3 regions of the Corynebacterium genitalium ATCC 33030 genome follow, and region 2 is predicted to be linked to each of the others. Evidence: predicted binding sites of a transcription regulator. Region 2 holds the regulator's gene; each other region holds the start of a gene.
What was found. The regulator LexA, encoded in region 2, represses DNA repair genes until DNA is damaged. The targets are predictions, from matches to a motif close to CGAACANNTGTTCG.
Positions count from the first base shown of each region.

Region 1 (7,895 bases), 230 kb from region 2:
CATGTCGATGATGTGGTTGCGCAGGGTCTCCGGCACGGCATTGGGGTGGGTGTGCGGCGCGCGCGATTTGGGGGCGATGGCTTGTTCGCCTCCGGCGTCGAACTCGGAGAGGATCTTGTAGATGCGTTGGCGGGAGATGCCGAATCGTTTGGCGACTTTGGTGACTGGTTCGCCTTGATCGCGGACGGCTTTGACGATGGCGAGATTTCGGTTCGGGCTGTTCATCTGTCAACGATGTCCCGACTGATACCAGCACCGTCACTAAACACGCGGGGGTGGCGGGAGGTGTCAATGATGTCGCGACTGAGGTGTCAACCATCACCCCAGATTGTTTCTACCCCCTAAGTGTCAACAATGTCGCGACTGACCTGTCAACCATCAGGAATGCTGTCCCAGGCACGCCGTGTCAACTATGTCATGACTTCAGACACTGTCAGCCCGACAATTCTTTTCACGGGTTCTTACGGCTTGAGGACGACCTTGATGCAGCCGTCCTCCTTCTTCTGGAACTTCTCGTACATGGCAGGGGCGTCGTCAAGCGGCGCGGTGTGCGTTTTCAGGTCGAGCACGCCGAGGGGGTCGGACGGGTCGTCGACCAGCGGGAGGATGTCATCGGTCCAGTTGCGCACGTTGCACTGGCCCATCCGCATCTGGATCTGCTTGTCAAAGAGCGTCATCATCGGCATCGGGTCCTTCATCCCGCCGTAGACGCCGCCGACGGGAGAACCGTGGGCTTCCATGCCGACGGCGTCGACGATGGAGTCGGACCCGCGGCCGTCGCAAAGCTCTTGCAGCTTCTCGACGACATCCTCGCCGTCCTCGATGACCTCGATCCCGTGCCGGGCCGCCATGGCGCGCCGCTCCGCGACGGGGTCGACTCCGATGACGCGGTAGCCGAAGTGCGCACCGATACGGGTAGCCATCTGCCCGATCGGGCCGAGGCCGAGCACAGCGAGGGTGCCGCCGTCAGGGACACCTGCGTACTTGACGCCCTGCCAGGCGGTCGGCAGAACGTCAGAAAGGAAGAGGTAGCGCTCGTCCTCGCCGACGCTGGGGACCTTGATGGGGCCGTAGTCGGCGTGCGGGACGCGCAGGTACTCGGCCTGGCCGCCGGGCAGCGAGCCGTAGAGGCGCGAGTAACCGAACAGGGTAGCTCCCTTGTCGTACTCCTTCACCTGCGTGGTCTCACACTGAGACTGAAAGCCGCGCTCGCACATGAAGCAGTGACCGCAGGAGACGGTGAAGGGGACCACGACGCGGTCGCCGGGCTTGAGGTTGGTCACAGCACTGCCGACCTCCTCGACAATGCCCATCGGCTCGTGCCCGATCACGTCGCCCTTGTCCATGAAGGGTCCAAGGACCTCGTAGAGGTGGAGGTCAGAGCCGCAGATGGCGGTGGAGGTGACGCGGATGATGGCGTCGGTGGGTTCGATGATCTTGGGGTCGGGGACGTCCTCGACACTCACGGTGCGTTTCCCTTGCCAGGTCAGTGCTTTCATGGGGAACCTTTCCATGGTTAGGGTGTGGCCGAGCGTAATCCCGACTTCTTTGAGTGCGCAACGTTTTTAGGCAGTGTGAAACTTTCGCCAGTAAAACAAAGGCTATTCGTCGAGTTGCGGTGGCTTTCATCCGGCACGCGAAAATCAGGAGTGGGGTTAGATCGGGCTCACCGCTGAGGGGTCGAAAGATGAGTTGTCCGAGGCCTTTACTCTTTGCAGCTGTTGGCCTCGTCAGCAGACCTAGTCAATAGGCGCGACGCGAATAAGATTCCCGTCGGGGTCTTCGATTACAAACGTCGTGCCGAACACTTCCTCATAGGGCTCGCGGAGGATCGTTACCCCTTTGTTCTTCCACTGTTCGAACGTGGTGGTGACCTCTTCGGCAGGCACGTTCAGGCATACCTCCGAAGTGCGATTCGCTGCACCTTCCAGCGAGTTGGCATTTCCCGACCATAGCGCTAAGAACACCCCCTCACCCAGCGCGAAGGTGACGTAGCGGGGCGTGACAAAGTCGGTCTCAAGACCCAGGAGGTCACTATAGAAAGCGACCGATGCGTCGATGTCCGAGGCGTACACGATGAAAACAAGTTCACGGTTCACTATTTGCTCCTTACTTTCGAGATCGTGGACACCAGGATAGGTAAAAACCCGCCGGAGCAATTGATTGTGCGGTTACTGCGGGTTCGGCCCCACCGCGCCGGTGAAATCCACACCGAAGAAGTCCAGAATCGTCTCTGTTCCGAATCCGTCAGATGGTTGGGTGGCGAAGCTGTCGTCCTGCTTACTGCCCGGCCAGACGTGCCTACCGCCGTCGAGGCGGTAATGGCGCAGCTGCGCATCACAGCCCTCCCACACGAGCTCTTCGCCGGGACGGCGGATCTCTGCGCGGACGGGTTCGGGTTCGCAGTGGTTTCGCCGAGCTGCGTTAGCCATGACGTCTTGAATACTGAGGATGGCCTCGTTGTGGCGCACTCCCCCGTAGTAGTCGATGATGCCGTCTTTGGTGCCGTGCATGTCGATCTGCTTGACCGGGGTTGGCGAACAATCATCGAAGACTTTGTCGTAGAACGCGGCAGACACTGTCGCAATGCCGGTGATCTGATGGGAACGGTGGCACGCGGCATAGGCGGCAAACCCGCCGCCGTTCGACAGGCCGGTGACGAATACTTTGGCGGGATCGATCGAGAACTCCTCGAGCATCTCTTGCCGCACCGCGTCGAAGTACGCCAGATCCTGCTCCCCCGATGTCTTCGCGTAGGGCGCCGGCGCCCATGCGCTGCCCACACCGTTCATGTACACGACCACTGCATGTGCTTTATCTAACTGAGTGAACTGACGCATTGCCTCCGCGTTGTTCGTATACCCATGAAACGCGAAAATCAGTGGTAGATCAGACCGCTCATCGACTTCCGGCGGCACGGTGAGGATGAATTCCCGGTCGAGTCCACCAGCTTTGATCTTCCGGGTTTCAGTGAACGGTTCACCCTCGAAATCGCGCACCGGTTGCACAAGTTCCTCACGAACCTTCTGCGTGACTTCCTCGGCGACGCTGTCGGCGCGCATCGACTCTTTATTGCCATCCCCGCATGCTGCAAGCGCCCCGGCAGAGAGCAGGAAAGAGCAGGTTATCGCTGCTGATCGTGTGAGTTTTCGCACGGTGAAGGTGCATCCTTAGGAATCGTGGCGCTGCTTTCGTGGGCAACCTTAGCAATCAAAGCGTCGACCGGTAAGTTGACACGTAATGGAAGCCAGCCCCACTCCACGCAACTTCAAACCCAGCGCCAAAGATATGCCGGGGTTCCGCGACGCCGCATCGCGACAACACACAGCGAGAGCGTTCGCGTCCGGGGCGCAGCTTTACGACGCCACACGCCCCTCCTACCCCACTACCATCCCCGAGCTCATAAGCACGGCGGGCAGCGTACTCGATCTCGGCGCGGGGACGGGCAAGCTCACAGAGCTGCTGGTGCAGCCTGGCCGCACCATCTACGCAGCTGATCCTTCCAACGACATGCTCAGGGTGTTGCGCTCTCGCATGCCCGAGGTGAAAACTCTCCGAGCAGTCGGTGAAGCACTCCCGCTTACTGACGCCTCCGTTGACGCCATCACTTGTGCCCAAACCTGGCACTGGGTCGACACCGCGGCGGCCAGCGCAGAGGCCCACCGTGTCGTCGCGCCTGGAGGCAAACTGCTCCTGTGTTGGAACACTCTCGACGTGTCGCATCCGTGGGTTCTGCGGCTCTCCCGGATCAGTCACTCGGGGGATGTTCAGAGGGAAGGGTTTTATCCCGACGTCGCTAAGCAATGGGCGCTTTCACGCGAACTGCGCACGAAGTGGTTTGAAGCCGTGACCACGGACGACCTCTTCGCACTCGCACGCACGCGATCGTACTGGCTGCGGGCGAATGAGGCCACGCGCGCGAAGGTCACCGAGAATCTCCGGTGGTACCTCTTTGATCGCCTCGGGTTCGACAAAGGTCAGCCCATTCCCCTCCCCTATCGCACCGACGCGTTCGTGTACGAGCGGCGCTAGCTTAACGACGTCCCGGCCTTTTCGAACGACCTCGCCAGACACTGGGCGATCTGTCCATCGTTCGAACGCGCGTTCTATTTTGGGTTCGGTTTCTGGCTATGTTGGTACATCGGTTTGCAAGAATGTTCCCATAGCTATCCGGACGGAACCGACGACGTCGAGGGGGACACTATGGACACTTGTAGGCAAGCGAAGAAGGGTAAGCGGGCCCCTTTCTTCGTCACCGAAGACCCGGACTGTCCCGCTGCAACTGCCGGAAAGTCCATCCGGCAAGGTCAAGCCGACGCCTTCATGGAATTCGCCGACGCTGAGAACGTGTTGGCGGGATCCCGCGACTACGACCTGGAAGTGACCCGCTTGACGCAACGCAGCGGGTTGCGCAAGGGCGAAGTTGAGAAAGGCATTTACGGTTACCAGTCGCTGCGCCGGCTACCGGGTCTCCGTGCGATCCAAAAAGAGCATTGGCGGTTAGACGTCGACAGACTAGACGCCATCGCAAGAGCAATCGCTGCCCTTGGTTGCGAGGCACCCGCCGAAGCCTACGAAGCTTTCGATGACGTGCTGGTGGACATATTCACCCCCACCCGGACCCGGCAACCGTTGCCCACGAGCAACACGATCAGCTTGCGGTTGAACAAGATGATCGCGGAGTTCGACAACGCAGCCGCATTCGATCCTGAGCGGCGGAAGAAGCGTAAGAAGGGTCCTCCCAGCACGAATGATCTCGACTTCGGCCCTGGCGCTGCGGGCGCTGATACAGCATGGATGACCCTGAACGCTGACAACGCCACTATTGCAGCCATGCGAGCAAGCATTGAGGCGACCGCGCGCGAACTTGGAACCACGCAGGCCAACGCGTTGGTCAAGCTTGCCACCGGTGACGTCACTCCGGCTGCGATGGCGACGATCTACGCCTACGCCCCCAAAAATGCTGACGGTGAGGTCGACCAAGAGGCCGCGGCGTTCATTCCCGGGTTCGGGCACACCGGGCCGAACTCCACAGCCTTGCTGCACCACTTCGCCGCCACCTACGGCACGACCGAGGTGGACCTAGACGTCGCGTCGAAGAAGGTCGTCGCTGGGCACGACGCGCCAGCTGATGTCGCCGCCTACGTCCGCGGCCGGGACGGCACGTGCGTGTACCCGGGTTGCACACGCCCGGCACAGGCTTGCCAGCTCGATCACCGCCAGCCTTACGACGAAGGTGGCATGACCACGGCCGACAATCTGTTCTGCCTATGCCAGCACCACCACAACCTGAAAACCGATCGCCGCGCATTCTATGTCCCCGACCCGGTGACAGGATCAATCGTGTGGCTTCTCGAAGACGGCACCTACTACTGGACCGATCCCAATGGCTTGCTCGCCGCCTACACCACCCCCACAGCGCCCAGGTGGCGGCGCAGTGTTGACGATGTCGAGCGCCTCAGACAGCAAACCGAGCACTTTCTGGCGAAAAGTCACGCAGTTCTCGACGCCTACGAGACCACCGCACAAGCCTACGATCCGTACATTCCGGAGGAGCAAACAGCTGCCTGGGACCTCTACAAACAGTGCAAGGCTGATCTGCAGGACCTCGAGGAAGAATTCGACGAAATCTTCCACTACCACCCGCTCCCGCCAAAGGCCGTGCCAGACGATGAGCTCGTAGTCCCCGACAACCAATTCTTCAACACCTACGACGGCACGGGCCGCGATGCAGACTTCGATCCCGACGACCCGCACAGCTACTGCGACGAGGAGTACGACATCCACGCCTTCTTCCGCCCTGCTGGCTACCCCTTTTCCACAGCGGAAGAATGATGCGCCGCCTTTTCGGCGAAAAGTTGAACAGTTACGGGAGAGCACTCAGACCAAAGAAGGAAAGAATTTCCTCGGTGACGTCCACGCTGTCGGCCCCAGATCCCGCCGGCCACCCATGCCCCATGCCGTCAACGGCAAGGTGCTCGACTCGGCCTGCATCGCCATTGCGTTTGCGGAAGGCCGCCACGACGTCATCGGCGCCGTAAATGCGGTCACTAGTGCCGCGAAGTTCGCCGTCGTAGGGAACCCTGATGTCGGAGGTGCCGTGGATGTTCAGGTAGTCGATAGCTTCACCTGTGGTGAACTGTGCCGGATCTGTGCGCACGGCTGCAGCCACTGTGGCTACGCCCGCATAGCGGTCAGGGTGAGCTGCCGCGGCAGCGGTGGCCAGTCCCCCACCGTTGGAGAACCCCACGAGATAGACCTGCGAATTTTCAGCCGGAAAGGTGGCTTTCACGTCGGCGACGATCGCTTCAATGAATGCGGTTTCGTCCTTCAGTGTGGTGTCGGCATAGGGTGCCGGGGCCCATGCGCCACCAACACCGTCAGGTGCAGCCACGATTGCTGGTGCGTCGTCCAACCCTGTGCCCGTGAGAAAACTCTCACCGGTGCCACCACGCCCGTGAAAAGCAATGATGACCGGTAAAGGCTCGTCCGCATCGTGCGGGGTGGAGACCGTATAGGTCCGCTCCCGTCCTGCGGCGTTGACGGTGCGTTGCGAGACCTCCGCTGGCACCGAGGCACTACTCGTCTCTGGCGGGGAGCTTTCCGGACCAGCGCAGGATGCGAGCAAAACGGCGGCGAAGACGCCTAACGCGGTCGATCGGACTGCGCGTCGCACCGTTTACTCCTGCTCCGCCAACTTCTCGATATCGAAGAAGCCGAGGATCTCATCGGTCACGTCGATGCCCCGGCCCCTGGCCCATATCCCTGAGGGCCATTCGTGGCTCATGCCCTCCACTGGGATGTGCACTGTGCGAGCAGTATCGCCATTTCGGCGTTCAAAGGCGGCGACCACGTCGGGAGCCGGCATGATGGTGCCCAGAACTCCACGGTCTTGGCCCATGTAGGGAACAACGTCGTCCCAGGTGCCGTGAATGTTCAGGTAGTCGATCGGAGTGCCCTGCTCCAGCAGATCCATATCCACACGAATCGCCCCTGAGACGGTCGCGACACCGGCATAGGCTGACGGATCATTCACGGCAAGCACGGCGACAAACCCTCCGCCATTGGAAAACCCGGCCAGATACACCCGCTCCGGGTCGACGGAGTAGGTGGCGATGATGTCGTCACGGATGGCGTGAATTAGTGCGGTGTCTTCCTCGACCGTCGTCACGGCGTAGGGCGCGGGGCTCCACGCCAGACCACGCCCGGTCGGCGCAGCGACAATCGCTTTGGCGGCACCGAGTCCCGTGCCCACGAGGAAGTCATGCCCGTTGTCACCCTTACCGTGAATCGCCAGAATGACCGGTAACTTGTCCCCCTCTAAGGTGACCGGAACAGAGCACTGGTAGGTGTGGTCGACCCCATCGACTGTGACGGTGCGGGTGATACGGCGTGACTGTCCGGTCATGGCGTCTCCTTATTTACGGGGCTTGCGTTCACGCACGCGGACGGCAATGCGCACCGGGGTGCCGTGATAGCCGAATTGTTCACGGAACTTTCGCTCGAGGTATCGGCGGTACCCGCCGTCGAGGAAGCCAGTGGTGAACAGAACGATGGTCGGCGGGCGCGTAGACACCATGGTGGCGAAGAGCACCTTGGGCAGGCGGTTGTTCTTCATCGGCGGCGGGTTCGCGGCAATCGCGTCCCGCATCCAGTTGTTCAACTGGCCGGTGGAGATGCGCTTATCCCAGTTCTCCAGCGCCGTGGTCATTTCCTTCTCCAGGCGGTGCAGCCCACGGCCCGTCTCCGCAGAAATGTTGATCTTGGACACCCACGGCAGGTGGTCCAGCTGCATGTCGAATTCGCGGTCGAAGTAGTACCGACGGTCCTCGTCCATCAAGTCCCACTTATTGAACGCGATGACCATTGCTTTACCGGCGTCGAGCACCATGCTG
Region 1 covers NZ_CM000961.1:1,757,438-1,765,332, forward strand. The annotation lists gene HMPREF0291_RS08305 (IS481 family transposase) at 1-225, opposite strand, end outside; gene HMPREF0291_RS08310 (alcohol dehydrogenase catalytic domain-containing protein) at 462-1,499, opposite strand; gene HMPREF0291_RS08315 (VOC family protein) at 1,740-2,099, opposite strand; gene HMPREF0291_RS08320 (CE1 family esterase) at 2,172-3,062, opposite strand; gene HMPREF0291_RS08325 (class I SAM-dependent methyltransferase) at 3,241-4,032, shown strand; gene HMPREF0291_RS08330 (HNH endonuclease signature motif containing protein) at 4,204-5,835, shown strand; gene HMPREF0291_RS08335 (CE1 family esterase) at 5,867-6,676, opposite strand; gene HMPREF0291_RS08340 (CE1 family esterase) at 6,680-7,408, opposite strand; gene der (ribosome biogenesis GTPase Der) at 7,418-7,895, opposite strand, start outside.
Region 1: a site for LexA is predicted at 4,095-4,108, ahead of HMPREF0291_RS08330 (HNH endonuclease signature motif containing protein). Genes of this name have one in related genera too.

Region 2 (7,895 bases):
TGCTGGAAGACCATGCCCATGTGGCGGTCCTCCGGCGGAATGCCGGTCATGTCCTTGCCGCCCACGTAGATGGAACCGGAGTTCGGCTCGACGAACCCTGCGAGGGCACGCAACAGCGTCGTCTTGCCCGAGCCGGACGGGCCGACGAGCGCGAGGAATTCGCCGGCTTCGATGTCGAGGGTCACATCGCGCAGGCCCTGCGTGCCACCCGGGAACGTGACGCTGACGGTGTCGAAACGGATGTCTTCCACGGTCTACCTCCTAGCGGATGCCGAGCCACGGGAAATGCCCGCGCTGGCGAGGACGAGAACGATAAGCCCACCGAGCGTGAACATGAACGCCAGCGCGGAGGCTTGGTTATAATTTCCGGCTTGCTGCAGGTTGAACAGTTGCACACCGAGCGTGGTGGTGCCGGGAGCGATGAGCAGGACCGAGACCGTCAACTCGCGGATCGCGGTAACGGCGACAAGGACGGCACCCGAGACCGCGGCGGGGATCGCCATGGCACCCGAGGTGTTGAAGATGGCGCGCAGCGGCCCCGCCCCGGAGATACGCGCGGCCTCTTCCATGGCGAGTGGAGTGCTTTTCAACGGCGCGCGGACTGCCTGCAGCACCGTGGCGGTGTAGGCGCACAGGTAGGCGGCGAGAATGATCCACGGGGTGTTGTAGGTGCCGGTGTAGCGGCTGATGATAAGCCAGCCGACACCGATGATGAGCCCCGGAAGGGCGGTGGGTAACAGCGTCACCAGGGTCAACAGGGTGTTGTCGCGGCTAATGGTACGGGTGACGAGGATGCCGATGAGCCAGCCGAGTACGCCGCACAGCACCGCCGCGGTGAGCGACATCCACAGGGAGTTAGTGAACCCGTCGATGACGCGCGGGTTCTGTAGGGTGCGTTCGAAGTTGCGCCATGTCAGCGTCTCCCACGTTAGCGGCACACCCGGAGCGGGCAGGAGAGCGCGGTAGATCAACCCGCCGATTGGCAACAAGGTCACGGCGAGGCCAGTAATCCAGGTGGCCACTGTCACCGGCCACGTGGCGGCGCCGAGCTCGAAACGCAGCGGTGCGCCAGCGTTCGTACCGGAGCTGGCGGCGCGCTCGGCGACGATGTAGTCCGCGATGACTGCCAAAATGCCCATCACCAGCAGCACAACACCGATTGTGGACACCACCTGCAACGGGTTAGGCACCGTTCCGGATTCGACGAAGCGGTACACCATCGTGGCCAACGTTTCGAAGCGGGCAGGTGATCCGACCAGGGCCGGAATGCCGAAGTCCCCCAGGTTGGACACGAACGTCAAGGTGAATGCGCTGAGCAAGGCTGGGCGGACCAGCGGCAAGGTGATGGTGCGCAGGGTGGTCCAGGTATCAGAACCTGACAGGCGCGCAGCGAGCTCTAGATCGCGCGGGATTTTGCGCAGCGCAGCGGCCATGATGACGTAGACGATCGGGTAGGCGTGCAGCGTGAGCAGAAAAATGACGCCGTCAGCACCGTAGATGTTCCAGATCGGTCGATCGAAGATGGCGTTGAAGCCCTGGTTGCGGCCGAAGAGCTGCAGCCACGCGATCGCGCCGACAAACGGCGGCACAAGCAGCGGGGACAGCAGCAGCAACCGCGCCACGTGGGCACCGGCGATGGTGGTGCGCTCCACGATGACGGCGGCAAGCGTTCCCACGACCACCGCGAACAAAGACGACAACAGCGTCGAGTAGAAGGAGTTCCAGGCCGCCCGGCCAAGACCTGATTCAATCAGGACGGGGATCTGGTTTCCGCCCAGAGCAAGGCCCACCACGAGGTACAGCGGCGCGATGAAGAATCCGGCGGCAATGAGCCACATTCCGGCCCGGAATAGCTTGGGCATTGCTCAAAGATACAACATGCCCGCCTGCCACAGCAGCGCTGTGCAGGAGTTCTATGCAGGCCCGTAGTCGCGCGCGGCTCGGCGGGCATCCGTCCACGACTCAGCAAGGTCCGCTGCCCGCTGGTCAGCGATGGAGAGCATGCGTTCGAGGGAGGTGCGGTCGAGATCGTCGCTCAGCAAATGCGTGTCAACGCGCGCGAGGAAACGCTTCGCAGAGCTGCGCCGCAAGTGGAAATCTTGCACCTCCGCGAGCCGCGAATGCGGGTTGGCCAGCTCGGGGTAGTGCAGGGTGCGGTCGGCGAGAGCGTCTGTGGAGGGGCCTTGGAGCAGGTCGTCGTACTCGCCCAGGACCTGCTCGATGTCGTCGCGCGCGACACGCAGCGATGCCCGGAGGGATTCAATCTCCGGGTCGGTGGTGCTGTTGCAGAAACCGATGAACGCGACGGCCGCGACGACACCACCGAGGATCAGCCCTAGCCAGCCGAAGCGTGCTCCGAGCAGGATCGCCACAACCAGCGCGAGGGTGAGCCATATGGCTGCCTCGACGCTGCGTCGCGGTTTGTGGTTCTGCGCCATCACAATGTCACTGGCCGGGTTCTTTTTAGGGGGACTAGTGGCCGCCGCAGCCTCCAGAGCCGCATCCGCAAGCGCCGCCACCGCAGCCGCCACCGGTGGCCATCATGACGGAGCCGGATAGGACACCGGTGCCAGCGATGACGGTGTTGCGCTCGGGCAGCGTGTCCGCGTTGGGGAGGACCACATCGAAGGGGAACGCGCCGTCGACAGAGACGTGGATGAACTGCTCACCGGTGAGCATGTTGGTGCGGTACTCGGATTCCAGCACGCGGGCAGAGAACTGGGCACCTGCATCCGGGCTGGCCGGGGCTCCCGTGGAGACGATCTCCGCACCCTTCGAGGTGATGGTTCCCATCACCCCGCCGGTCTCGGACAGGTAGTGATCAACACTGTCGTACCGTGCCACGTCCATCCCGAGGATGGTGAAGCCCATTTCCTGCCAGGTGAGGGTGGATTCGTCGACAAGCAGCGGGCCCTGGGCGATGTTGGCCGTGACGGAGGTGAGCACCGTGCCGGTGGGATCGATGATCTCGCAGAACCCGACGACATCCGTGACCATGGTGACGTTCGCGTACGTGCGGGTGGTGGAGTCGAAGCCGGCGAATGTTGCGAACGGCTCGACTGCCAGGATGTTCAGCTGCGCTCCGGAGATGTCGGCGAACTGGATGAGCTGGCCCCCGCGGACCTCGCCGGTAACGGCAAGCTGATTCGAGGCGATCGCCGCCTCCACCGCGTCCTGCCATCGCGCATAGTTCATGCCGATGCTGGAAAGATCCGTGCTGATCGCTTGAGTCATGTCTCCAGATCCTACAACTGCCGTCAAAGAATCCCGCATACGGAGGGAACAAGCTGGATGGCTGGGTTGTTGAGGTAGAAAACTACTGTGCAACAATAAGGACTCAATGACCACTTCTTCGCACGCAAGTTCTCAACCCAGCCATGACGAGCTGCTCGCCCAGGCTTTCCGCCACAATGCGCCGCAACCGACCGATCGGGGCCGCGACGAGGCCCATGAGCCGTCTGTCGGCACGCTGGACTTGGCCGAACGCAATGCTTTTCGGCGTGTCACCCGCGAGACCGAAATCCGCTCCGAAGAGCACAAGGATGTCTACGAGGTTGAGTACCGAAAGCTCCAGCTGGAGCAGGTCATCCTCGTCGGCGTGTGGACGGAAGGGACGACGGCCGAAGTCGAGGCAAGCATGAACGAGCTCGCGGCTCTGGCTGAAACCGCCGGCGCTGAAGTGGTAGAGATGATCTACCAAAAGCGCGACAAGCCGGACCCGGGCACCTACGTCGGTTCCGGAAAGGTGAGCGAACTACGTGACATTGTGCACGCCACCGGCGCCGACACCGTCGTGTGCGATGGTGGTCTCTCGCCGGGCCAGTTGGTGGCGCTTGAGGAAGCCCTGAAGATCAAAGTCATCGACCGCACCATGCTCATTCTGGATATCTTCGCCCAGCACGCGAAGTCCAAAGAGGGTAAAGCGCAAGTGTCCTTGGCGCAGATGGAATACCTCTACACCCGTACCCGTGGTTGGGGTGGCAACCTGTCGCGTCAGGCTGGCGGCCGGGCAGGCTCCAACGGTGGTGTGGGTCTGCGTGGTCCTGGTGAGACGCGTATTGAGGCCGACCGTCGCCGTCTGCGCACTGACATGGCTAAGCTACGCCGCGACCTTTCCGGGATGAAGACCGCCCGCGACATCAAGCGCGCTCAGCGCCAGCGCTCGACGCTGCCGAAGATCGCCATCGCCGGGTATACGAACGCCGGCAAGTCCTCGCTAATCAACGCGATGACCGACGCTGGGGTGCTCGTCGAAGACGCACTGTTTGCCACCCTGGATCCCTCCACGCGACGCGCCGAGCTTGCTGACGGCCGCACCGTCGTCCTGACCGACACTGTCGGCTTCGTCCGCCACCTGCCCACGCAGCTTGTCGAGGCGTTCAAGTCCACCCTGGAAGAGGTGGTCGGCGCTGACCTCATGCTCCACGTTGTCGATGGCTCCGACCCGTTCCCGTTGAAGCAGATCAAGGCCGTCAACGATGTCCTGGCGGAGATCACCCGGGACACGGGCGAGGAGATTCCGCCGGAGATCATCGTGGTGAACAAGATCGACGAAGCGGACCCCGTCGTGCTAGCCGAGCTACGCCACGCGTTCGCGGATTCGAAGCACAATGTCGTCTTCGTCTCCGCCGTGACCGGCGAGGGGATTGACGAGCTTGAGGGCCGGATCGAGATGTTCTTGAACACTCTCGATGCCCACGTGAAGCTGCTCGTCCCGTTCACCCGCGGCGATGTTGTCTCACGCGTCCATGAGGAGGGCACTGTGCGCAGCGAGGAGTACAACGAAGAGGGCACGCTTATCGACGTCCGCCTGCCCCGCGTCCTCGCCGAGCAGTACGCAGAATTCGTCGTAGCGTAGAACCGAGTTAGTGGTCTGGGTCGGTTCGGACTACGTCGATGCCGTGTTCAGACAGCTTCTGCACCACCTCATCCGAAGCGTCCGCGTCAGTGATGAGCACGTCGATGCTGTCGAGCGGGGCGTAACTGACTACCGCTTCCTGGCCGAACCGTGCGGAGTTGCAAAGAACCACGACCTTCTCAGCGTTGATCACCATTGCCGACTTCACTGCGGCTTGTTGGGCATCATCCGTAGACAGGCCGTGGTTGACGGTGAGAGCGTCGGCATCGATCACGGCGACCTTTGCCCGCATCAACGCGAGCGTACGCAAGGTCGTGTCACCAGCGGTGGACTGTGCCGCGTAGTTCACGGAGCCGCCCAGGAGCTGAACATGTGTACCGGCTGTGCTGGATAACTCCAGGGCGACAGGAATGGAGTGCGTGACAAAGGACAACGCCGCTGCGTTGCCGGTGCCGCTTGATGTCACCGCCTCTGCGAACGATTGGGCCACATGCACGGCCATTGCACCGGAATCAACGAACACGACGCCATCGTCTGGCAGGTGCGCCAAAGCTGCTCGAGCGATAGAGGAGCTCGCCCGAGAGGCCGATTGCGAGCGCGGGTCAGCAGACTCCACATGCCCGTGGGAGGCGGTGAGCTGGCATCGCTCTTCGGCGTTCATGGGTCTTCCTTACCTGCTCAAAGGGGACATGGTCTAGAGCTTACGAAACACGGAGACAACGAGCCCCATGATTTCAGCATCATCCCCCTTGATCGGGGCGAAGGCTTCGTTGTGGGGGAGAAGCCACACACCGGAGGAATCCCTGTGGAACTCCTTCACCGTTGCTTCCCCCTCAATAAGCGCCGCGACGAACTGACCTTCCTCCGCTACCGGCTGGGTACGCACGGCAACCCAATCGCCGTCGAGGATGCCCGCGTCGCGCATGGACTCACCCACGACTTGGAGCAGGTAGAGATCACCGTCGCCGACGAGTTCTTCCGGCAGAGGGAAGTAGCCGTCGACGTTCTCTTCAGCGAGAATCGGGTTGCCCGCAGCAATCTGCCCGACGACGGGGATGTAGCGCGGCGGTGCCGCATCGTCCGGTTTCGGATCAGCCTTGCGCTTCTTCCGGCCATTCTCCGGCAGGTGACGCAGATCAACGGCGCGGGGCTTGTTCGGGTCGCGACGGAGAAAGCCCTTCTTCTCCAATTCCTTGAGCTGGTAGGCCACAGACGACGTCGACTGAAGGCCGGCGGCATCGCCGATCTCCCGAATGCTCGGCGGGTAGCCGCGGAGCACCACCGCATCCTGAATGACTTCGAGAATGCGGCGCTGCCTCTCTGTCAGGGTCTTAATGTCCGGTTTCTTGTCTGCGCTCTGGGGCATGTTCCTGTTCTCCTCTGATCGGTTGTCCTCGGTGCCTTGTTCCTATCGGTGTGGCGAGAAACTCAGCGCTGGAATTCCTCACCAATGTTCGACGACACGCGGCACCGTTCGGTTCCCTTGTGTCCACTTTTACCATGCGTAGGCAAATTTGTTCGATATTTCTTGACCACGTCTAGACAAACTCTACGGCCCTTGCTATAAATCGAACATAGGAACTATCGAACATTCTAGCGATCATTGCAATCGAACATGTCCGGTGCGGTTCGTAGAATCAAATCCGAACCAAGAAAGGAAGAATGATGACTATCTCTCTCGCCCGCCCTAACAGTGCTAATACTACCGATAACCTCCGTTCTGCTGAGGTTGAGCCAGCGGATGTTTGGGACCTTGACCGTGCACCGGTGATTCGTGCCTCGCACCGTCATGTTCGAACACTCGATGAGCATAATCGAATGAATGAATCACCCCTGCGAGCGCGCCCAGAGGATCCGGACAGCCCGAACACGGCTCTCGAAACTCGCCGCGAGAAGCGCGCGGCCACGCTTATGGGCGCACTGCTCGGCCTCGGTCTCGTTGCGGGTTCTATCTTCGGCGGCGCGTTCTCTTTCGAGGACGACGGTTTCAGCCCGGAGCCGGTGAACGAGTCTGCGAATCTCCAGAACGCCGTTGCAACAGTGAACAACCGCTAAAGATTTTTCTGGGGGAGTAGAGTTTGAGGGGTGCACTGCCCCTTTTGCCAGAACGATAGCTCTCGGGTTTCTGACTCGCGCCTAGTCGACGCAGGATCGGCCATTCGGCGCCGACGTGAATGCACCGTGTGCGGTGGTCGTTTCACCACGGTCGAGAAAGCTGTCCTGACCGTGGTCAAGCGCAACGGAGTCAGCGAACCCTTCGACCGTGACAAGCTCATTGTCGGCGTACGCCGCGCGTGCCAGGGACGCGATGTCTCCGATGACGCTTTGAAGCGCCTCGCCCAAGAGGTGGAAGAGATCGTCCGCGCGCAGGGAAGCTCGCAGATTCCGTCGAACCAAATCGGCCTTGCCATCCTCGAGCCGCTCCGCGCACTCGACGAGGTCGCCTACCTGCGCTTCGCGTCCGTGTACAAGTCTTTCGAAAGCGCCGACGACTTCGAATCCGAGATCAGGCTGATGCGCCGCAAAGACCGCGGCATGGAAGGCATCTAGAGCTTATCCACCATCTTCTCGATCCGCCTCGGGCTTACCGGTTTCGCTGTACCGAGTCGCTGAGCGAATAAGCTCACACGCAGCTCTTGGATCCGCCACAGAATGTCCTTGACTGCCCGGGATTTACGGGCCGCCTGCGGTAGCCGGGCCAGTTTGGCATCGAGGTACTTCTTCACGTCGTCGACTACCGATTGGCGGTCTGCATCGCGGTCGGGGTCGCGGTTCATCTCCTCGAGCCGAATCTGGATCGCCGACATGTACCGCGGAAGGTGTTGAAGATTCTCCATCCCGTGCACTGTGATGGCGTTCTTGGGTAGAAGGAAGTTCATCTGCTGGCGGATGTCGTCGATAGCTGGGCCATCCCAGTTCTGAAGTTCCGCCGCAGTGTTGATGTATTCGACCACACCACCGGCGATGCCGACGACCGTGCGCCGAACCATGCCGGCCACCTCGGGCTTGACCTTGTTCAGTAGCGCGTCGAATTCTG
Region 2 covers NZ_CM000961.1:1,527,928-1,535,822, forward strand. The annotation lists gene HMPREF0291_RS07175 (ABC transporter ATP-binding protein) at 1-251, opposite strand, end outside; gene HMPREF0291_RS07180 (ABC transporter permease) at 255-1,862, opposite strand; gene HMPREF0291_RS07185 (YgaP family membrane protein) at 1,914-2,438, opposite strand; gene HMPREF0291_RS07190 (hypothetical protein) at 2,473-3,222, opposite strand; gene hflX (GTPase HflX) at 3,341-4,858, shown strand; gene HMPREF0291_RS07200 (DeoR/GlpR family DNA-binding transcription regulator) at 4,866-5,519, opposite strand; gene lexA (transcriptional repressor LexA) at 5,553-6,224, opposite strand; gene HMPREF0291_RS07210 (hypothetical protein) at 6,677-6,913, shown strand; gene nrdR (transcriptional regulator NrdR) at 6,944-7,408, shown strand; gene hrpA (ATP-dependent RNA helicase HrpA) at 7,405-7,895, opposite strand, start outside.

Region 3 (7,895 bases), 1.1 Mb from region 2:
GGTGGCTCTTCAGGCATGCTCATGGCACTTTAACTGTCATTACAGGGGTTAGAGATTCTGCTCTTCGAACCTCGGCCGAGCGCAGACCGCCGTCCAAGAGTTGACATGACTCATGTACGTTCACTCTCGCGCCCAATCCGCCGTGGATACATTCCATTAACTGACCCCCACCTACTTGGAAAACGTTCCGAACTTAAGAACGTTGCCGGTCTCCAGCCCCCCCCCCGCCGGTGCCCCGCGGAGGCGACACCCGTCGCAACCCGGCAAATCCGAAGCCTCTACCGAAGCCTGAGGAACAACCGACCAAGAGTGCCTCTACGCCGACGTGGGAGGCGCCGATGACGCAGCCGACGACGAGCTCTCCTGGCGGCCCCACTACACCGACATGCGCGAAGGTCTTGCCAATACGATCGAGTGGTACCGCAGCAACGAAGCGTGGTGGCGGGAGGCGAAAGACGCCGTCGAAGATGCCTACGCGTCGCGCGGGCAATAGCTTCCTGCGGCCGTAGGATGAGCGTATGGCTGAGCTTGAGACGCTGACAAGCGTGCCCATCGAGGGACTTGAAGTCCGCACCTTAACTGTTCACGGCGACAACCGGGGATGGTTCAAGGAAAATTGGGCCGGCGACCCCGCGATGCGCGTGGAGCAGAACAACGTCAGTTTCAACGCGCAGCGTGGGGCGACACGCGGCATGCACGCGGAACCGTGGGACAAATACGTCTCTGTTGCAACGGGACGCGTCTACGGCGCGTGGGTTGACCTGCGCGAAGGTTCACCGACATTCGGCGCGAAGTACGGGTGCGAAATCGGTCCGGACACTGCGGTGTTCGTGCCGCGCGGCATCGCCAACGGCTTCCAGGCGCTCGAGGACGCTACAACGTACATTTACCTGTGCAACGCGCGCTGGAGCCCACACGCGCAATACGCGTTCTGCTCCTACCGCGAGAGCGAGTGGCCGCTCGAGCCCACTGAAGTTTCAGCGAAGGATCTCGAGCATCCGATGCTTGCCGACGCCTCCCCCGTCCCCCCTCGCCGAGTGTTAGTGACCGGAGCGAACGGGCAGTTGGGCCGCGCGTTGCGCCCGTTGCTGCCCCACGGGGATTTCGTGGGCCACGACGAGTTCGATCTGACTTCTGATGTCTCGACGTTGATGTCCGCTCGGGATTGGACACAATACTCCGCGATCATCAACGCAGCGGCGTTCAACGACGTCAACGGCGCAGAAGGTGACGGCCGAAACGGGGCCTGGGCCGTCAACGCGCTGGGTCCAGCGAAGCTCGCGCAGATTGCGGGGCGCTACGACCTGACACTGGTGAACGTGTCCACGGACTACGTCTTCGACGGGACTGTGGGGGTGCATACCGAGGACGAGGCACCCAGCCCGCTGTCCGTGTACGGCGCCTCCAAAGCCGCGGGTGAGGCCGCTACCGCCGCCTGCCCCCGGCACTACCTAGTGCGGACGTCCTGGGTGTTCGGCGACGGGGGTAACTTCATGACGACCATGGCGCGGCTCGCACGCGAAGACGCCAGCCCGCAGGTGGTCAGTGATCAGCGCGGGCGACCGACGTGGGCCGAAGACTTGGCACGAGGCATCGTGCACCTGCTTGATTCAGGCGCCGAGTACGGCGTGTACAACATCACCTCCGGCGGCGACACCGCCTCCCGTGACGAGATCGCCATGGCCGTCTTCATCGCCTGCGGCGGCGACCCCTCCTCCGTCCAGCCGGTCACGACCGCGCAATACCAAGAGGCCTTCGGGCCCGAGGCGCCCCGGCCGGCCGAGTCCACGCTGGCACTGGACAAGATTGAGGCGACCGGATTCAAGCCGACGAACTGGCGCGCGGCCCTGGCGATGTACCTGGGGTAGGGCCAGCTCTTTAGAACGCGTGCACTAACGATCAGTAGGGCGCTTGAGGAGCCTTTTCGCTGTTCGAATTCACCTTGCCGTTGGAACAGTCTTAGGTCGTTCACCATAGGATTTCGGGGAGATCCGAAGATTTCAAATCACCTTATCGAACATACGTGCGTTTTTCGTGGCTCGGTTGTCCACGCGAGGTTGTAAGTTATGTGGCAAAGACCAAGCACCATACAAAAAAGGGGGTGGCGAAGATGACCGAACGAGTTGGCGCAGATTCCTTGGCGGATGCCGTGGATGCCATCGCAGAAGCAATGGCTGACATTTCGCGCATCTTCGCTGACCCCCACGCTTTAGCCTTCGATGCTGTCCGCACCGACATGGAGCGCCTCGAAGAGATCCTCTCAGGCCAGAAGGCATATGCCGACGCTGCGTTTGCCTACCTGTGTGACCGTGACGGAGCTGGCCGAATTGTCGGCGCGAACCAGCCTGCCGCGTATCTGCGCGATGTTCTCGGTCTATCCCAGGCAGAGGCCATGGGGCGCCTACGCCGAGGAGAGGACCTCTTCGCCCCAGTCGAGGACACCACCCCCGACGACGAGTTCCTCTTCGCCGGCATCGACCCTGACTCCCCCGACGCGGACGAAGCAGCTGCGGCGGTAGCGGCAGCTGCGGAAGAGGCTCGTCGGAAAGCGGAAGAAGAGCGTGAGGCGAAGCGCCGGGCGAAAGAGGCTGCGCTGAAGGCGGCGAAGGAAAAGCAAGACATCATCAACCGCGAGCTGATGAATCTTCGCGACGACGCGGTTCCGGGGCGCCCGGTCATTCTCGCCAAAGCTCTCGACGAGGCTAACAGGCGCAGCCCAGAAGACCTGCGCAAATTTGTCCGCCGGCTCGTGGACAACGCCAACGCTGCCGGCCGGAAGAACAGCCCGGACAAGCCGCAATCGGACTTTGATGCGCGGAAACTCATCATGGGCAAGCCCGACAGCGCAGGCATGTGCCGGGTCACCATCGATCTTCCGGCCGGCGAAGCCGCGGTGCTCAAGGCGGCGCTGGACCTCGGGCGCGGCGGAATAGGCGACAAATCGGGCTCTTCCGAGCAGGAGCCAAAAGACACGCGCACGATGTCGCAGCGGCGCTTCGACCAATTCATGCACATCGTGACCAACTTCTCCGGAACCAAGGCTGGCTCGCAGGGCGGTATCGGCACTGTCGTCGTCGGCATGACCCTCGATGACCTGAACAACGCCGACCACACCACTAAGTTCATGACCAACACTGGGATCAGCCTGACCGCGTACGACATGCTCCGCCTCGGGTTCACAGGCACCGACTTCATCGCTCAGCTCGACTCGGTCACCGGCGTCCCCCTCTCGCTGGGGCGCACCCGCCTGGCAAGTGTCCACCAGCGCATCGCACTGCTGGCCATGCAGGGAGTATGCGCCTGGCACGGGTGCGACCGCCCGATGAGCGAGCTAGACATCCACCACATGGAGTCCTTCTTCGACGGCGGGCTGACAGACATCGAGAACCTCATCGCCCTGTGCCGCGAACACCACATGTGCAACAACGACCGCAGAGATGGCAGAGGTAACAAGGGTTACGTCGACCGCGACCCCGAAACCGGCCGGGTGGGGGTGATCCCCGCAGACGGCGGGCCGATGAGATTCAACGAAACCGTCGACGCCCACGAAAGCATCGGCCACAAACTCCGCAACCGACCAAAAGGGCACCACCCGCCACCGGGATCAACCCCCGGAGGCCCTCCTGACCCGGTGCTCTTCCCCGTCGCTTAATCGTCACCTATTCTCCCCTGCCCGCAGGCCGCCGAAGCGCAGAAATGCTGCCGGTGTGTCTGCGGGCTGGCACGCGTGGGCGTCGATAAGCACGGCGATGCGCGTGCGGTTGCGCGGGCGCGCACTAGACTCCACCTCTATGAAGGGCATCATCCTCGCGGGCGGATCGGGCACACGGTTGTACCCGATCACGAAGGGCATCTCGAAACAGCTCATGCCCATTTACGACAAGCCGATGATCTACTACCCGCTGTCCACGCTGATCAGCGCAGGTATTCGCGAGATCTTGGTGATCACCACGCCGGAAGACCGGGGCGCATTCGAGCGTTTGCTTGGCGACGGCTCCGCCTGGGGCCTCATGATCGACTACGCCGTCCAACCCTCCCCGGACGGGCTGGCGCAGGCGTTCATCATCGGTGAGGACTTCATCGGGGACGACTCGGTGGCTCTGGTCCTGGGCGACAACATCTTTGAAGGGGCCGAATTGACGCGGCTGATGGGCGACGCGTTCGACCCGGCCGGCGGAGCGATCTTCGCGTATGAGGTGTCCGACCCGGAACGCTACGGCGTGGTGAGCTTCGACGAGCACGGCACCGCGACCGCCATTGAGGAAAAGCCTGCCCAGCCGCAGTCCAACTACGCCGTGGTCGGTCTGTACTTCTACGACAATGACGTGGTCCGAATCGCGAAGACGATTGAGCCGAGCGAGCGCGGAGAGCTGGAAATCACCAGCATCAACGATGCTTACCTGCAAAAGGGCGCGCTCAAGGTGCACCGCCTCCACCGCGGCGACGTGTGGTTGGACACCGGCACGATCGACTCGATGAGTGAAGCGAGCGCATATGTCGAGGTGATTCAGAAGCGCACCGGCACCGTCATCGGGTCACCGGAGGTCGCGGCCTACCGCCAGGGCTTCATCGACGCGGCCGCGCTGGAAAGTCTTGCTCAGCCGATGTTGAAGTCGGGCTACGGCCAGTACTTGCTCGATGCGGCTCGGGAGTGACCAGACATGACCCATGAACAACCCTATGAACAGCCCGGCGCGGTCACGGTCTTGATGTCGGTGTACCGCAACACCACCGCCGACGAGCTCGCGTTGACCTTGGACAGTCTCGCGGCCCAGACGCGGCCGGCGGAGCGGATCCTGGTGGTCAAAGACGGCCCGGTGACCCACGAGGTGGAGGACCTACTCTCCGTGACAGCCGCGGTGGACACGGTAGCGCTGGAGCGCAACAGCGGACTCGGCGTCGCGTTGGCAGAGGGCTTCAAGCACGTTGACACCGAATTCGTCGCACGGTTGGATTCCGACGACGCCGCGTTCCCGGAGCGCCTGGAGAAGCAACTGGCGTTCATGCGCGAGCACCCGGAGGTGGCGGTTCTGGGCACCTCGATGCAGGAGTTCAACGGCGAGCGCCCAGACCCGTCCACCACGGGTGGGATCCGGCGTCTGCCGGAGACCCACGAGGCGATCGCCCGCTACGCTCGGATCAACTCCCCGATGAACCATCCGTCCGTGCTCATGCGCACCGAGGCGGTCCGACGTGTCGGCGGCTACCAGCCGATGCACAACATGGAGGATTACGACCTCTGGGCTCGCCTCATCGCGGCGGGTGAGAAACTCCACAATCTGCCAGAGCCGCTGACGTACTTCCGGGTGAATGACGCCCAGTTGAAGCGCCGCACGACCGCGGAAACGCGGAAGGCTGAACGCGAATTGCAGGCCAAACTTGTTCAGTACGGCCTGATCTCCCGCCCCCGCGCCGCCGTTAATCTAGCGGTGCGGAACCTCTACCGCGCACTGCCGTTGAGCACTATGAAAAGGGTTTATGCGGTCCTGTTCCACCGCGGCCGGTAAGCGCGACTAGTCTGTCGGTCATGGCCCTCAATCCTTTGCGCAACGAGTTCGCAGACACGTGGCTGATCGTGCCGTGTTACAACGAGGGCCCTGTGATCAACCAGGTTTTGGCGAATGCGCTGCAGACGTTTCCCAATATTGTGGCGGTCAATGATGGCTCGGCCGATGATTCGGCAGTGCAGATCCACGCGGCCGGCGCGCACTTGGTGAATCACCCGGTCAATCTCGGGCAGGGTGCGGCAATCCAGACGGGTGTCGAGTACGCCAGAGCCCAGCCCGGCGCGCGCTTCTTTGTCACCTTTGACGCTGACGGCCAGCACCAGGTCAAGGACGTGGTGCGTATGGTGGGCCGGTTGCGGTCGGAGCCGGTGGATATCATCGTCGGCACGCGTTTTGCAGGCGACCAGGAGAATTCGCAGGTGCCGCTGATCAAGCGCATCGTGTTGAAGACGGTGGTGTTCTTGTCGCCGCGGACCCGCAAGCTGGGGTTGAGCGACGCGCACAACGGGCTGCGTGCCTTCAACGCGAAGGTGGCGGCGGAGATGAACATCCGGATGAACGGGATGTCGCACGCGTCCGAGATCGTCGCGATGATGGATGAGCGCAAGTGGCGCGTCGCGGAGGAGCCGGTGGACATTTTGTACACGGAATACTCGATGTCGAAGGGCCAATCGCTGGTCAACGGCGTGAATATTCTTGCTGACGGGCTTGTGGCCAGGAGGCTGCCATGATCCAATTCATTCTGCTCATCGCGGCGGTGGTGCTCGCGGTGTACTTCTTCACTCAGCGCAAGAAGGCGTTCGCGAAGGCATGGGTGAAAGTCGGGTTCGCGCTGCTGGCAATAGCGGCCGTGTGGGCGATTCTGCGTCCCGACGATGTGACCATTGTGGCGAATTGGCTCGGGGTGGACCGCGGCACGGACTTGATGCTGTATGTCATGATCATCGCGTTTTTCTTCACCACGATGTCCACGTGGGTGCGGTTCCGCGAGCAGGAGTTGCGGTACGCACGGCTCGCACGCGCGGTCGCTCTCCAGAACGCGGTGCCGCCCATGCTTATCGACGCCCCAACCAACCCCTCCCAAACCCCTCCCCCAGGTAACTCCCGTGACGGTCTAGACTAAAGCTTCATGAGCTCTAGTAAGGACGAGTCCGAGAAGTCCACTACGAAGATCCCGCCCCTGATGTGGGCGTTCACGTTGGTGCTGGCCGTGGGGTCCGGTGTCGGCGGCTACATCATTGGTGAGCGCGAAGGCCAGCAGAATGCCGTGGATCAGATTGCCGAGCAGATCGGTGCCGACGGCACTGATGGCGCTGGCGGCGCAGGCGCTGCGGGCGACGGTTCCGGCGAGGCCGAGGAGCCCCAAGTCAAGGAAGTTCCGGAGAACGTCGAGCCGGGCACGGACTTCAGCCCGGCGAAGAAGCAGGACAACGGCTACTACGACGCCACGATTCACGGCCCGGGCTCCCCGGTGACGTCCCCCGAGGAGATCGCGAACACGGCTCGCCGCGACCCAGCGGATCCCATGTCTCAGGGCGCTCTCGACGCCCCGGTCGTCATCGCGGAGTTCACCGACTGGGAGTGCCCGTACTGCATCCGCCATGCAGCTGAGACGGAGCAGGAGCTGATCGACGAGTACGTCGATGCTGGACTGGTCCGTATCGAGTGGAATGACATGCCGACCCAGGGTCCGAATTCTGTGGCGGCCGCCAAGGCGGGCCGTGCCGCCGCTGAGCAGGGCATGTTCACCGAATACAAGAAGGCGTACATGGCGGAGGCTGCCGAGCGCGGCGGCCACCCAGGCTTCTCCATCGACGACTACGTCCGTTTCGCCGGCACGGCCGGGGTGCCGGACCTGGCGAAGTTCCGCGAGGACGCGGAGAGCGACAAATACGACGAAGCGCTTGAGAAGTCACTTGAGTACGCCCAGGAATTGGGCATCACCGGCACGCCCGGCTTTGTGGTGAACACGGAGTTCATCGGCGGGGCCTTGCCCGTGCAGGAGTTCCGTTACGTGATCAACGGTGAGCTGAAGAAGGTCGCCGACAAGAACTAGCCGGCGACCCTGGCAGTGCGGAGAGTGCCGTAGGGGCTAGTAGCCCCTGCGGATCCATTCCTCTAGGTGCGGGGCCTCCTCCCCCACCGTGGTGGCGTCGCCGTGGCCGGTACGCACCACCGTCTCCGGCGGAAGATCCAGAACGGACTTCTGCAGCGACTCGATGATGGTATCGAAGGACGAGAAGCTGCGTCCCGTTGCGCCCGGCCCGCCCTGGAACAGGGTATCGCCGGAGAACAGCTCGCCGGCCTCAGGTAGGTAGAGCACGACGGATCCCGGAGAGTGGCCGGGGGTGGACATGACGTGCATGTCGGTACCCGCCACAGAGAACA
Region 3 covers NZ_CM000961.1:395,335-403,229, forward strand. The annotation lists gene HMPREF0291_RS11710 (hypothetical protein) at 326-493, shown strand; gene HMPREF0291_RS01890 (sugar nucleotide-binding protein) at 519-1,868, shown strand; gene HMPREF0291_RS01895 (HNH endonuclease signature motif containing protein) at 2,111-3,652, shown strand; gene HMPREF0291_RS12115 (hypothetical protein) at 3,656-3,787, opposite strand; gene rfbA (glucose-1-phosphate thymidylyltransferase RfbA) at 3,792-4,655, shown strand; gene HMPREF0291_RS01905 (glycosyltransferase) at 4,662-5,507, shown strand; gene HMPREF0291_RS01910 (glycosyltransferase family 2 protein) at 5,528-6,238, shown strand; gene HMPREF0291_RS01915 (DUF2304 domain-containing protein) at 6,235-6,630, shown strand; gene HMPREF0291_RS01920 (DsbA family protein) at 6,637-7,563, shown strand; gene HMPREF0291_RS01925 (MBL fold metallo-hydrolase) at 7,600-7,895, opposite strand, start outside.
Region 3: a site for LexA is predicted at 2,015-2,028, ahead of HMPREF0291_RS01895 (HNH endonuclease signature motif containing protein). Genes of this name have one in related genera too.